DNA from 2 places in the Leuconostoc sp. S50 genome. Region 2 is predicted to be linked to the other one. Evidence: riboswitches for the same ligand, from Rfam matches in the RefSeq annotation. Region 2 holds a riboswitch; the other holds the start of a gene.

Region 1 (7,647 bases), 410 kb from region 2:
CCGACTGTATTGCTGAAATATCTTGTAAAATATGAGTACCACGTTGATGCGACATTGGCACAATGTCCGTTAATTTGGAATTCGAGTCAATTGCCTTCAGGACTTGTGAGGTAAAATCATCATCGGAATTCAAGTAATCAACATCATCGGCAGCAATAATTTGCGCATTGTTTTGCTTGCTGAAAGCAATTAATTGCGTTTGTGTCTTCGCCGCCATTTGTGTATTGATGCCAAGGTATAAATGACTTGAGTCAATCAATTTAATGAGTTGTTGCCAGTAACCGTCTGTTGCTTCATACTCAGTACCAATCAATTGGCTAAGTTCACTTGTACTTGGCAAGATGACGTTGATTCCTGATAAATGGTCGGTTAAGGTTGAAAATAACATTTCAGAATCATTCGTCATACGTGCCGAAGATAACCACATCAAATTTTGATATCCTGTTTGATTTTCAGCAATCAGCACCAACGGAAAGGTAGTGGCAGTGTTGACTAGACCATTAACCATCAATGTCAGTCCAAATAAAGGTTTAATTTGATATTTTTGAGCGTTACGATACCATGCGACTGCCCCATACATGACGTTAACATCTGTCAACGCGATTGCCTCATAGCCACGCGATTTGGCTGTCTGTAAAATTTGTTCAATTGTGTTTGGATTTTTTAGTAAGCTATAACTGCTCAAAATCTGAAGCGGTGCGTACATTTTTCCTCCCTAATACGAACATTTGTTTTATTGACTTAATTATACAGGATTTTCTAGTAAATGGGTTGCACTTAAGCAAATCTAAGTGTATTATAATTTTAAGTAAAGAGGTGAAAATTATGAAATATATCATGGTTGCCATTTGGTCGGCAATATTTGGCGAAATCTTAGGTTACATCGTTTCTCAATTAAATGCTGGAACTTACAGTTTTGTCGGTGTGGCAGTTATTGCTATCATTGTTGGAGAAGTTGCCCTCGTGGCAATTCCGGCTATTTCTGGTTCCGCAGCACCTAAAGAAACATCATCTGAACAGTAATTTCAATTCACATCAAAAAAGAAGCCTAACCGGCTTCTTTTTTATTACTATTCTGCAGCGGCCAATGTCACGATTTCCAAAATAACATCTGTTGCCTGCTCCATAACAGTCGTGGAAACATATTCAAAGCGACCGTGCATATTCTCGCCACCTGCAAAAATATTTGGCGTTGGTAGCCCTAAGAAAGTAATCTTTGAGCCATCTGTGCCACCACGAACCGGTTCAATGATAGGCTTAATGTTTAACTTTTTCATTGCCTCTTCAGCTAACTCAACCGATTTCATATCATTTTTGAGCACTTCTCCCATATTGTAATATTGATCGTTAAGTGTCACTGAAATTCGATCCTCACCAAATTTTTGATTAAAAGTTGCAGCGATATCCATTAACTTCTGCTTACGTGTTTCAAATATAGTACGATCATGATCTCTCACAATATAACGCAACGTTGCCGCTTCTGGATTGCCCTCGATTGAGATAACATGCCAAAAACCTTCAACGCCTTCAGTGTGTTCTGGCCGATCATGAACAGGCAATTCTGCGTGAAAATCAAATGCTACTTGAATAGCGTTAATCATAGCATTTTTAGCTGTTCCTGGGTGCACATTACGACCTTTAATATCGATTGTAGCGGCCGCCGCGTTGAAGGTTTCCCACTCTAATTCACCTAATGGACCGCCATCCATCGTGTATGCAAAATCTGCACCAAAAGCAGTAACATCAAAGTTATCTGCGCCAATACCAATTTCTTCATCAGGACCAAACGCAAAACGTAAATCACCATGCTTGATTTCTGGATGAGCAATTAAATATGCTGCTGCTGTGATAATTTCAGCATCCCCAGCTTTGTCATCAGCACCCAAAAGTGTCGTCCCATCTGTTGTAATTAACGTGTGTCCAACATATTTTTTTAGACTCGGAAATTCAGACGGATTTAGTTCGTAACCACTTGTCCCAAGCTTGATGGGTGATTGACCATCATAATCAGCAACAATTTGTGGCTTCACATTAGCACCATTAAAATCAGCAGTATCCACATGAGCAATGAAACCGATTGTAGGTACATTAGCATTGTCAATGTTGCTTGACAGTTCGGCAAATACATAACCATCAGGCATAGTACGCACATTTTCAAGACCAATGTGCTTTAGTTCTTCAGCCAATTCAGCTAAAAATGCCACTTCTTTTGGTGAAGAAGGCACTGTTGTTGAATTTTCGTCTGACTGCGTATCAATTTTGACGTACTTCAAAAATCGCTCTGTTAGTTCTGGATATTTTGTCATATTTTCACTCCTTTTTGGTCGACTACTGCTGTCCGGACGGTCCCAAAATATAAGTATAAGGATCTGTATTCATCTTTGTGGCAAAAACATCGAGCTGATCACCACACCATACTTTTACTTGATCAGCCATTTTTTGATTAGCAATGGCTTCCATGTGATGATCCGGATCAATGACTACAAAATCATCTGCTAAGATGTCATGGCCAACATGATAATATACATCAGCAGTAACAAAAGCATCAGCCCCTGATTGTTTAGCTATTGGCCAAAACTTACCCCCATCTCCACCTAGAACTGCCACCGTTGAAATGACACGATTAAGATCATTGGCTATGACACGAACAGCTTCAACGTGAAAAATATCACGCATTTGTTTCGCAAAATTAGCCACTGTCAATGGTTTATTTAACTTACCAATTCGTCCTAATCCTGTTTTGCCATCTGCATTAGGGATTAAAGGCACTGTGTCCTCAATATTTAGCGCAGCGGATAACCAATCATTCATCCCACCAAAAGCACTGTCCAAATTGGTATGTGATGCATAAACGACAATTTGATTCCCGATAAGATCTGCATACATTTGATTTTGTGGAACAGATAGGTCTAAGTTTTTGGCTGGAAAAAACATTGCCTCATGATGTGCCCAAATAAAGTCTACCTTAGCAGCAATGGCTTCTTTGACAACCTCTGGACGCACGTCTAACGTAGTCATAACGCGATTAATTTGTTGATTAGGGTTGCCAATTTGTAAACCGGTGGGATCCCCTGCTTCTGCCAATGATAGTGGCGCAAACTGTTCAATTTGATCAATTAATTCTTGTGCAATCACGATATCAGCTCCTTGATGCGATCATAATTCGTTTGCCATTTCTTATAAGCTACTGTACTTTGGTTTCCTGAATCTTTCAAATGTTCCAAAATAAGTTGGATGCGGTCACATTCTTTTTGCCACTTGGCGACAAAAATTGGTGATTTTGCTTGCAACAGATACGGACCAAAATCAATCTCACGATCAGATAATTTTGAATCACCAGGTGTTGCAACAATCACTTCATAAAAATGCGAACCTTCCTGAACAATATCTTCCGCTATAATCAAATAGTGATTGTTGTTTAACCATGATCTGACAACATTCTCATCAGTATTTGGTTGTAAAATCAAAGTATTGTACTCATGTTTTTTTGACTGACCAGCTGACAAAATGTCTTGAATTAAAATGCCGCCCATGCCAGCAATTACAACTGTGTTAACCTTATCAGCTGTATCAATAGCGGCTAGACCATTCGCTAATCGCGCCTCAAGTTTGCCATTCAGATGTCGTTTGTTAATTTCATGTTGGACATTTTCAAACGGTCCCTGAGCAACTTCACCAGCTATGGCATGCTGGACATGATTGGTCAAGAGTAAATGTGCAGGTAAATAGGCATGATCTGAACCGATATCAGCAATTATTGCGCCTTGTGGCACGTGCTTAGCCACAGCTTCAAGGCGTGGCGAAAGATGAATACTATCCATAATGTTTCCTAAAAAAATTTTTTTACTCCTACAAGTATAGCAAAAAAGCCAGCTATGCGCTGACTTTCCTTATCCAAATTTTATCAGTAGCACACCGATTGCCATCGCCATAATACCAAATATTTGTGCCCGCGTCACTTGTCTTTGTGGTGAACGCCACCATCCAAATTGTGTGACAGCCATTGATCCAACGATTGAACCAAATAATCCCAAAGTCACCGTTACTCCTGCTCCCAGTTGTGGCACTAAATAGGCGGCTGCGAAAACAAACGCAGCGCCCAATACGCCACCAATGAACAACCAAAATGGCTGTTCATTAGCATGGAATGTTTTGGGTAAAAGAGACTTGTCACGAACCATGACAACCAAAAAAATCAAGATGGTGCCTGTCAAAAAAGAAAACACCGAGGCACCGACTGAGGAATGCATTAATTGTCCTAAGTGGCCATTGATGGCTTGTTGAATGGCTGAAATAGCACCTGCCACTATCCCCCATAAACGCCATAAATTCAACGCAACGGCGTTTTCATGATCTGTGTCACTTTTTTCTTCAACCTTAGCAAATCCTCGGCTCGCCAACACAACAGCAATATAAATACCTAAGAATAAAATCAAAATTCCCATCGATTTTAGCCAGGTTAAAGGATGTTGTTGTGCCCCAAAAAGCCCAAAAATATCAATCACTTCTCCCATCAAAACTTGGCCTAAAATTGGCAGAATAATCGTTTGGATTGCCCCTAATTTAGGAAACATTAAAATGTTAGATGTTAAAAAGAAGACACCCAAAATCCCGCCCAACCAAATCCACCACGGATTATGAGATAAAACAGTGCCAATAGGAACAATATGTTGACTAGTCCCAAAAAAGACGGCGATGAGAAATATTGTCCCGACTGTAAATGAAATTAAACTCGACCTAAATGGTGAACGCACCGCTGCACCTAATTTTGCATTAATAGCACTTTGATTAGCTAATAAGAATCCAGCAGCCAATCCAATAAAATAAAGCATCTCAATACAACTCCTAAACATAACTTATTAATTGCAACTCATGAATAATAAGTATACCCATAAGGACCATTTTTGCAAGCCAAACGACTTTCACCGCTTGCAGGCAAAAATGGATTGTGGTACACTCTGTTTGTGAGTTAATCACAAACAATTGAAAACACCAAAATCTGGGGTGCCAAACGGCTGAGATAATACCCATATAACCTGATCTAGATTATACTAGCGTAGGGAGATTTACTTTAATATTGATTGTATACAGACAAACTACCAATTCAGTCTGTTGTAGTATTTTTAATTGATATGATATCAAAGCCAATCTTCCCACGAAGATTGGCTTTTTGTATGTCTAACCTCATGGCGGTGTTTTCACAACAAATTCGGAGGTGTGCAACATGCATACAAAATGGTCACTTCGTGACGTCATCTTTATCGCACTCATCGCGGTGTTTTTCGGCTTTATTTTCTGGGCTTGGGCATTTGCTTATAATGTTATTGCAGCAATATTAACACCTATGGGTTTAAGTCCATACGCTAACGATGGAACAATTGGTCCATGGCTAATGGCTGGTCCAATGGCGGGATACATTATTCGCCGTGCCGGAGCTTCGATTATTGGCGAAACACTTGCAGGTACTATTGAAATGATTTTTGGCTCACAATGGGGTGTCATGAATATCGTTGCTGGTGCCATTCAGGGGCTCGGAACTGAAATTGGATTTGCTATTTTTGGATATCGACGTTGGGATAAAACTAGCTTAACAGCTTCTGTCATTACCGTCACAATTGTCACCTTTGGTTGGGACTTGCTTCGCAATGGCTATGCCCAATATTCATTAGGTCTGTTAGTTGGTCTATTTATCACACGCCTGATTTCATCGGCAATTTTTGCTGGTGTCATTGTTTACTTCACACAGAAGCTAATTGCTAAATCAGGTATTTTGACAACGCATCAATCAGAGGTGATCTCATGATTTCAAGTATTGCAGTACAAGTTTTGCCAATGACTGCCAACGAAAATGATGTGATTAAAATTGTTGATCATGTCATTGCTTATATTGATGCTAGCGGTGTTAATTACCAAGTTGGTGCGTTTGAATCGACATTAGAAGGCGATTACGATCAATTGATGGCAATTTTAGCACAATTACCAAAAGTTGCGGCCGAAATCACAGACATACCTGTAATGGTTTATAGCAAAATCAATATGGCGACGACTAGCGATGTACTTACAATAGCAAAAAAAACAGATAAATACAGATAAAGCGGTTTTTTCCGCGTACATAGGATACCATAAACCATGATTGTTACTTTAGAACACCTTAATTTAAGCTATGGCAAAACAAAAATTTTTGACGACTTGACATTGACCATTCAAGAAAATAGTTTCAACCTTTTGATTGGACCATCGGGTATTGGTAAATCTACTTTGTTAAAAATTATTGCTGGCCTGTTTCCTCAACTTAAAGGCACTGTTTTGGTTGACAATACCGCCATCAGCCAGCTACCAGCTAATCAGAGAGCGCAGTATGTTGGTTTTTTATTTCAAGATCCCGACACACAGTTTGCGATGCCTACCCCTTTTGAGGAATTGACGTTTACACTAGAAAACTTGCAAATTCCGTCTGATGAAATAGCTGAACGTGCAACAGCGGCGCTTAAATTTGTCGGCATCAAACAACTAGCCAATCAACAAATGAACACACTATCAGGTGGTGAAAAACAAAAAGTTGCTTTGGCAATTATTGTTGCGATGAAAAGTAAATTGTTACTACTAGATGAACCTTTCGCTAATGTTGATATGACAGCACGGCAGGAAATTTTAAAAAAAATAAAAACATTGCAGGCTGATGGTGTTTCAATTCTTGTTGCGGATCACGATTTTTCAGGCTATTCAGATATTGTCAACAATGTGTGGGAAATTCATAATCATAAAATATCAGCACTTGATCATACTCAATTTATTCAACGACTTCCAAAGCCACAACATCATACTTTTAAAACAATCAGTGAAGGGGTTTTTGAACTAAATCATTTCAAGTTATTGAACGAAAAAAAGACTTTGATAACGGTGCCACAACTTCTTATTGGCGCACCCGGAATTACCCTCCTGACTGGCGCAAATGGTAGCGGCAAATCAACTTTATTTAATGCGTTAACTAAATTGAAATCTTTTGATGGGCAGATAACTTATCAATCAAAAAATATTCAAAAATTAAAAGTTGCACAATATGTTCAAGAAGTGGCACTATCGTTTCAAAGCCCAGAGCGCCAGTTCCTTAGAATGACTGTCGATGAGGAATTAACATTGAGTTATCAACATAGTCAACAACGCGCATTTTGGTCACCCCAAAAAATTGATCATTTTCTCACGCGTCTTAACCTCCTCCATCTGCGGCAACACGTTGTCTATCAACTGTCTGGCGGTCAGAAGAAAAAATTACAACTACTACTGATGCTAATAGTCGGCACGCCAATGTTGTTGCTTGACGAACCAATTGCTGGGCTAGATGTCGCCTCCGTACGTGTGGTCGCTGAAATATTACAAGAACTTTCAACTCAAGGTAAACAGCGTTTTATTATTATTAGTCACCAATTAGATGCCCTATTACCAGTTGTTAATTATCATCTACACCTTGATCATCAAACATTATACTATCAGGAGCAATTTTAATGAATTCCGGTGTTAAATTCGTCTTTATTTTAATCGTCAGTATTGAACTGACCTTTATATTGAATGCGCGTATTAATTTTATAGTAGCCATCATTGCGGCAGTTTATTTAATGTTATCAAGATTAACATGGCAACGCTATTTAT
Region 2 (7,647 bases):
TCGCCGCTGATAATAATATCAGCATGACTACGGTTACCAGACCAATTAACCACTTATAGACACTTCTCATACTCACATTCTCCTCGAATTCAATCTTTTTATTTTACAACTTAATTGTATAGGGGGCAAATATGTTGATTCCTCCTATTTTGAATCCTTTCAAAAATTGCCATGTTGTTCTCCTCATAATCTCATATATCCAATTTTTTCAAACAATGTTATCATAAGGTAACGATAAAAATAAATTGAGGTATTCTATCATGTCTTATTCACAAACTTGGGATTTAGAAAGTATTTTCCCGGGTGGCATCACATCACCGCAGCTCACTCAAAAATACGATCTCATCACTTCTCAAACACAAGACTTCGCGACAAAAGTTGACGCATACCGCGCATCTGAAGATAAAGATTTTGACCAATTAGCTAACTTAGCTGATTTAGCACAAACAATTAGTGCCGGTATTGGCACAGCTGGTATTTTTGTTAATGGTTGGTCATCTGTTGATTATGGTAATAGTGTTTATGCACCTCATTTTGATAAATTAGGTAACTTGTGGGTTGCTTTTTCAACGCCACTCAACCGCTTCCAAAAGCTGTTGTTACAATTAGATGATGCGACCTTTGCTACAGCCATTAAAACACAACGCTTATCACCAATTGCTTTCTATTTGACAGAGCTACGTACGGATGCCAAGCGTCTTTTGGATGACAGCACTGAGTCGTTGATCAATCAATTTGATCTTGATGGTCAGCAAGCATGGTCTCAACACTATGACACTATTTCGGCTTCACTCTCAATGAATTACACTGACGAAACGGGCAAAATACGACAAATTTCCGCTGGTCAAGCGCTTAATATGCTAGATGGTGAACCAAATAATGAGACGCGTGCCAATATTATGACTAATTATGAGAAAATGTGGGGTAATGCAGAAAATCTCACTGCTGACACGCTGAATCATTTGGCTGGATTCCGATTAACTAATCAGAAAGCACATCAACGTCAAAATTATTTAGAGCAACCTTTAGAAATGAATCGCATGTCTGAAGAAACCTTAAAGGCTATGTGGCAAGTTGTTGACAACAACAAAGGCATGTTCAAGCCCTACTTTGACCGTAAAAAAGCCTTGCTTGGCCTCTCGCAATTAGGTTGGCAAGATCAAGTTGCCCCGCTCACAAACATCGGTGACTACAGCCCTAAAGAAGTCTCTTACGATGAAGCAGCACAATTTATTATCACGCAATTCGGTAAGTTTTCACCTAAAATGGCTGATTTTGCCAAAATGGCATTTGAAAATAATTGGATTGAATCTGAAAACCGCCCTGGCAAACAACCGGGCGGCTACATGGAATCTGTCCCTGATTTACATGAATCACGCATTTTTCTAACTTATACTGGATCAGTCAATGATGCCGCAACGATTGCTCATGAGTTGGGACACGCTTTTCATTCTGCACAACTTAATGACTTGCCGTTCTGGCGTGATGCGTATGCCATGAATGTCGCTGAAACAGCTTCAACTTTCGCCGAACTTATTGTCAATGACGCTAACGTAAAAGCAGCAACGACTGACGCTGAAAAAGTGGTCTTATTAGACGCTAAAATGACTAATCCTATTGCCATGTTTTTGAACATTCATGCGCGTTTCTTATTTGAAGATGCTTTCTATACTGAACGTCAAAATGGCGTTGTCACACCGCAACGACTGAACGAATTGATGGATGAAGCACAAAAAAGTGCCTTTGATGGTACGCTAGATACACGTCATCCACATTTCTGGTCTTCAAAGTTGCACTTCTTTATTGATTCAGTCCCATTTTATAATTTTCCATACACTTTCGGTTATCTCTTTTCAGCCGGTATTTATGCACAAGCACAAAAAGATGGTGATAATTTTGAGGATAAATATATTGCGTTGCTTCGTGACACAGCAAATATGACATCAGAAGAATTAGCTCAAAAACATTTAGGTGTTGATCTGACTAAGCCAGATTTCTGGCAAGCTGGTGCCGATTTGGTTAAAAAAGATATTGATGAATTTTTGTCGCTATCTGAACAATTTGTCAAGTAAAAATCAGATTAAAGAGGCTCAACGTGTTAAACATGTTGAGCCTCTTTTAATTTTTATGAATATTGTTGCCACTTTATCACTGCCTCTGCGACATTATCAGCTGCACTAATCATGCTAATAACAGCAACGCCATTGATACCAGTCGTATAAATATCATCTATATTTTCATTTGAAATACCACCAATAGCGACGATTGGCCAATGGCTAATGCGCTTAATATCGCTCAGTCCTTCGAGACCAATTGGTGGATTAGCATCAGCTTTTGTCTTCGTCGCAAATATTGGTCCAACACCAATGTAATCAATTCCCGATACACCTTGAACACGATGAAAATCAGCTTGCGTCGTCACGGAAACACCAACAAACATGCCATTGCAAGCACGAACATTTTCAATAATATTACCATCTTTTTGACCAAAGTGTACACCATCAGCGTGAATTTGGTGAGCTAATGGTATATCATCATCGATGATTAGAGGCACGTGATACTGGCGTGTTAAATCGCGTACACGCTCTGCCACACGGTATTTTTCAGCACCTTTTAATGCGCCATCACCTTTTTCACGATATTGAAAAGCAGTAATACCATATTTCAAAGCGGTTGTTAAAATATCAAAAAATTGTGATTCGTTTTCCACATTTTGAGTGCCTAAAACAAAATAACGTCGTAATATTAACGGATTAAATGTCATGAAGTACCTCAACTGTATCTTCTGTCACCAATTTGGTCCCATGGTTAAGTGGCCCATGCCCGTGTCCAACAGCAATGCCATCACGAATTGTGGCGTCAACGTATCTTTTCCCATGCAAAATCGCCACATCTAAAGTTTTGCCAAGCGCTAATTGTGCCGTAATCGCTGCCGAAATAGTGTCTCCAGTGCCGTGGGTACGCGCCGTAAGGACCCGCTGACTTGCCAACCAGAAATCTGTCCCATCAGCCAATAAGACGTAATCCTCAATACGTGATGACTGCCCATGACCTCCTTTCAATAAAACATTTTTGGCGCCTAATTTTTGAATCGCCTTAGCTGCACGTTGCATGTCTTGCCGATTATTAATCGCTTGACCACTTAAAATTTCAGCTTCTGGCATATTAGGCGTTACAAGTTCTGTCAGCGGTAACAATAAACTTTTCACGGCAGCCACTGCATCAGGATTAAGCAACTTTGCGCCACCTTTCGCAACCATTACCGGATCTAACACATATTTACCAAAATCAAAATTTTGCAAGCCTTTGGCAACAAGCGCTACTGTCTCTGCGTTACCGAGCATACCAGTTTTGGTTGCTTTAATCGCTAAATCATCAGCGATTGATTTCATTTGTGACCAAATCATATCAGGTGGGGTCATCAAAACATCTTGAACACCCAACGTATTTTGCGCTGTTAAAGCGACAAATACATTAGCACCATAGACACCTTGTGCAGCAAATGTCTTTAAATCAGCACTAATACCGGCACCGCCACTACTATCAGCACCAGCAATTGTTAATACTTGTGGTGTTTCATTGCTCATAAATATTGCACACTTTCAATCATAAACGTCGCTACTTCCTCGCTTGTAATTGCAGCAAGTTCATCTAGCAATTGCATACTATAAAAACCTGGTGTCGTAATTTGACGGCTGGCTTTGAGCCCAGCTAACTTAAAAGTTGCCATCGCGTACGTGACATTTTCCACAGTGAGTGATTCGGCTACAAACGCGCCAATCACAGACGATAAGGCATCGCCAGTACCCACATTAGTTGATAATAATGGCACATCTGTCTCAATGACGGCAGTATGATGACCATCACTAATAACATCTTTGGCGCCACTTAATGCAATTATGGCACCAGTCTTTTCTGCTGCTAATTGTGCGATGGCAATCACATCCCCACTACCAGTGGCATCAATGCCTTGACTGTCAAAATCAATATCGGCAAACCACGCTATTTCCGCTGCGTTGCCTCGAATGATATCAACATGCCCTTCTTGCATCAAAGTCTGCACGGCCTTACTACGAAAGGGCACTGCAACTGCCACTGGATCCAAGATAACAGGTTTATCTAAATTATTAGCGACCTTTGAAAGCGTTACAATATCAGACAGTTCATTGGCCTTAAGCGTACCAATATTAATGACAACGGCATCTGCAATTTGACATAAATCATTAAATTCACTAACTTCCCGACTCATAAGAGGCGAAGCACCAATAACATTCACGACATTGGCTACGAATTGTGGGGTAACAAAGTTAGCATAAGTCAGAACAAGTGGTGATTGTGTCCGTACATTTTTTATCGTCATTAGTATTGACTCCCTTTTTCATAGGCATTCCGCCAAAATTTTAGTTCAAATTGATATGATTTTTCAAAAATAGCGACATCCAGTTGACTGTCTGAATGGTCAACAATCTGCCAGTAATAGGTTACCAAATCATGATATTGTTTACTGGCATAATATTGCTGCCAACCATTGTTTGTTTGATGTGCCAGTGCTTTAGCTATAAAATAATAGGATTCTACACAAGGTAAGGTTGCCATAATTGCTGCCATAGCACCTTTTTGAGCTGCAGAACGCATGTGGCTCACATAAGATTGCCCCACCAAATCCAAAGGTTTTGGGGCAACAGCATCCACTAGACTAAGGTGTGCTTGTCCTTCATCGTCGCTTGTCGGCCTGGTTAAATGTAATGATTCATCAATTTGATTCACAATGGGCATAAAAGCTTCAATGTAGCTTGCATCTTGTGCTGTATAATAATCAGCTTGCTGCTGAGTTAATGAATTACTGCCAATAGCTTTCACAAAAGGCTCAGCCATGATTTGAGGCATAAATTGTTCTCTAATTGTTTGTAAGGTTGTCATGTTTTCTCCATAGTAGGACACAAAAAGGCCGCGAACCCACTCCAAGAAGATGCGTTCACGGCCAGTAATCAACATTTAAAAAACACTAGCTTGTGCAACATATCTCCCTTCGTACGTACTAACGTCATCAGGTTCAATGGGTATTTCTCAGCCGATTGGCACCCCAGATATTTTATTTAATTCAAGATAAGTGTAAACGAATGTCACCAGATAATCAACCCCACCATTCAGGATCAACATCTCTCATTTGATGCTTCAGTGACAATTGCGAATCACTTGTAACACGTTGATAAGTTGTGGTGTAAGGATTTTTCATCAAATTAATCATTTGCTGATACTGTGTACTTTTCAAAAAATCAGCTAATTGACTGTGATTTTGCCAAAAAGTCCATAACATATAATCTGCTTTGCCATTATCATTTTGAGCCACAACACCGGCAACATTTACTAACTTACCAATTAGTTTATCATTATCATCTTTAGCCTGAAAGGCAATTTGATGAATCACACGACCAGTTAGTTGATCATTAGTATAACGACTATCAAAGCCTAATGGCCGTTGAAATTGTTGGACAATTTCTGGTGCATCTAAAATCAAAACATTCGAACCAGCCAATTGTGATACCTTGCCGAGGTAAAACACGTTGTCTGGATTCGCTGTTTGAAGTGCTAATAATTCTGAAACTGACTGTTCTGGTGCAAGTACAAGATTAATTTTCATAAGAATGGCTCCTTTAACATTGTGACGACATCTGGTGAAAGCCGAACTGCATTACGCTGAATAAACTGTTGGACGCCTTTAAACGTTGTCAGATCAACTCTGGGTGTAATAGCGCCTGATGCAACTAATGCTTTTGCATAGACAATATCTGAACGCGTCATCATCGTCATGCCCCATGGCTCACTTAATAACAGGGACTCCCAGTGATCAGTTAATAATGCTTCAGCTCTTTTGAACCGATTGTCTTTGGCAATAAAACTACTCAGATCTGTTGGATTTAATTTCATAGGGTCAACACCTTTCCAATTTGATTAGGCAAACTGAGTTGTTGCTGTTCTGGCAGTATCCAATAAACACGACGATAATGTGACATAATCGGTGATGTTTCACCGTCACCATCAGTTAGGATAATCACTGTTGTCGTCTCACGAGGTGTTTTTTGTTTATCTAGATAGTCAAAAATACTTAGAAATGCCGTTCCTCCACCAGCACGGCGCTGCCAATGATTGATATTTTTAATCACTTCAACTGCTGTATCAAATGAAAACACGCGGACTTTAGCATCAAATTGTTGTGTTATTTGCATCACATTGGCTAGGAATTTACCCACTAGTCTATCACTAATAGAAGCTGAATTGTCGACAAATACCAAAATTTCATTTTCGTACTTACTAATTTCACCAAGTAAATCCATTCGATAGGCTTGGCGTCGATTAAATCGTGCGCGTGATGATTGCTTTTGATTAGGCACTTGGCTTACCCCTGCTTTGAAGATTTGACGCCAATTTTTTTTAGGCACCACCACCGCGGAAATCTGTTGTATGACAGCACTAGCCAAGTGACCTCGCCCAGATTTTTGTGCATCTTCATTAGCTTGACGAATGACTTGTTCAAGTGCCGATTTAGCCTCATCAGACTCATCGCCAACACTCGCCCACTCACCGTGGCCGTCGACGTCACCATGAGCAGGCACATCATCTTCAAAACGACTGATTAAATCAATATAAGTTTGCGAATCTTGATAAGGCGCAAACCATTCGCCGTACACATCAAACAACATTTGCAAAGTCACAGCCGTTGGTAACTCACCTAATTCCTTAGGTAAATATTGATTAATCGCCACATCAGTTCCTAGATCAACAACTGATTTTGCTTGGTGCGTTGCAGCATAGCGAACTGGGTGTTCCCAAATAACATGCAGTGCTTCATGTGCCAATGCAGCCGCAATCTGATTGTATGTGCTGAAATTTTCTGTTAAACGAGCTGGATTGATTACTAAGTACCAACGATGATTTTGCCATTTTAATGCCAAAGGATGCGGTGCTAACAGGTTCATTTCGCGGGTTAAATTCATGACAATGTTGCCATATAGGGGTGAAACATCTAGCAAGGTTTTAATACCACCTAATATTAAATTATCCGTTTCATCCTGCGTTATCATCTGGTTGCAATGTCCATAATTTGTTGATACAACACGTTTGCATAGTGTTCTTCTGAATTGTATAAATCATCTAAAATTGGGGCATTTGTCATTTGCTTGACCAGTGCATATTGCCCATCTGGTGCCACCAATTGTAGTAATTCACTAAAACGTGCAGCGTTATTATCGTGTGTCATATCTGCCGTCAATAACAATGTTTTCATCACTGTCATTTTTTGAATTTCTGAATAACTTTCAAATTTAGAACGAATGTTTAAAGGTACTTTAGGTCCGTCTGGCTTTGAGTCAAAAACCTCTTCGGCTGTGAGACTAGGCGTTTGTTCACGTACAAATCGAACAAATTGCGTGGCAACTACTTGACCTAAATCACCCGCCACAATATCAAATAATAAATCTTCTTGCTGACGATTTGATTGCTTCAGCAATTCAAAAAGATTATCCGACACACGTTGCCAAGCACGCGGGGTCGGATTCAAATCAACTTCACGCACAACAGGATATAATAAACCAGCATTTTCAGCGATAAATCTGCGCACCAAATCATGAATATTTGGCCGTTGGTCAC

What was found. Region 2 has a riboswitch for thiamine pyrophosphate ahead of IAE53_RS00470 (transcriptional regulator). Riboswitches for the same ligand answer to the same signal wherever they lie in the genome.
Region 1: it holds a riboswitch for thiamine pyrophosphate, as region 2 does, so the genes downstream of both, IAE53_RS02460 (ECF transporter S component) here and IAE53_RS00470 (transcriptional regulator) in region 2, are expected to answer to the same signal.

What each region holds. Positions count from the first base shown of each region.
Region 1 covers NZ_JACVUE010000001.1:516,296-523,942, reverse strand. The annotation lists gene IAE53_RS02490 (DNA polymerase III subunit alpha) at 1-706, opposite strand, end outside; gene IAE53_RS02485 (YjzD family protein) at 826-1,023, shown strand; gene pepT (peptidase T) at 1,071-2,306, opposite strand; gene IAE53_RS02475 (Nif3-like dinuclear metal center hexameric protein) at 2,329-3,138, opposite strand; gene IAE53_RS02470 (class I SAM-dependent methyltransferase) at 3,132-3,821, opposite strand; gene IAE53_RS02465 (DMT family transporter) at 3,891-4,832, opposite strand; TPP riboswitch at 4,991-5,080, shown strand; gene IAE53_RS02460 (ECF transporter S component) at 5,225-5,803, shown strand; gene IAE53_RS02455 (thiamine-binding protein) at 5,800-6,093, shown strand; gene IAE53_RS02450 (ABC transporter ATP-binding protein) at 6,130-7,503, shown strand; gene IAE53_RS02445 (energy-coupling factor transporter transmembrane protein EcfT) at 7,503-7,647, shown strand, end outside.
Region 2 covers NZ_JACVUE010000001.1:109,869-117,515, reverse strand. The annotation lists gene IAE53_RS00495 (alpha/beta hydrolase) at 1-70, opposite strand, end outside; gene IAE53_RS00490 (M3 family oligoendopeptidase) at 261-2,072, shown strand; gene thiE (thiamine phosphate synthase) at 2,126-2,764, opposite strand; gene thiD (bifunctional hydroxymethylpyrimidine kinase/phosphomethylpyrimidine kinase) at 2,754-3,587, opposite strand; gene thiM (hydroxyethylthiazole kinase) at 3,584-4,360, opposite strand; gene IAE53_RS00470 (transcriptional regulator) at 4,360-4,920, opposite strand; TPP riboswitch at 5,008-5,096, opposite strand; gene IAE53_RS00465 (hypothetical protein) at 5,135-5,641, opposite strand; gene IAE53_RS00460 (hypothetical protein) at 5,638-5,928, opposite strand; gene IAE53_RS00455 (VWA-like domain-containing protein) at 5,925-7,082, opposite strand; gene IAE53_RS00450 (ATP-binding protein) at 7,079-7,647, opposite strand, start outside.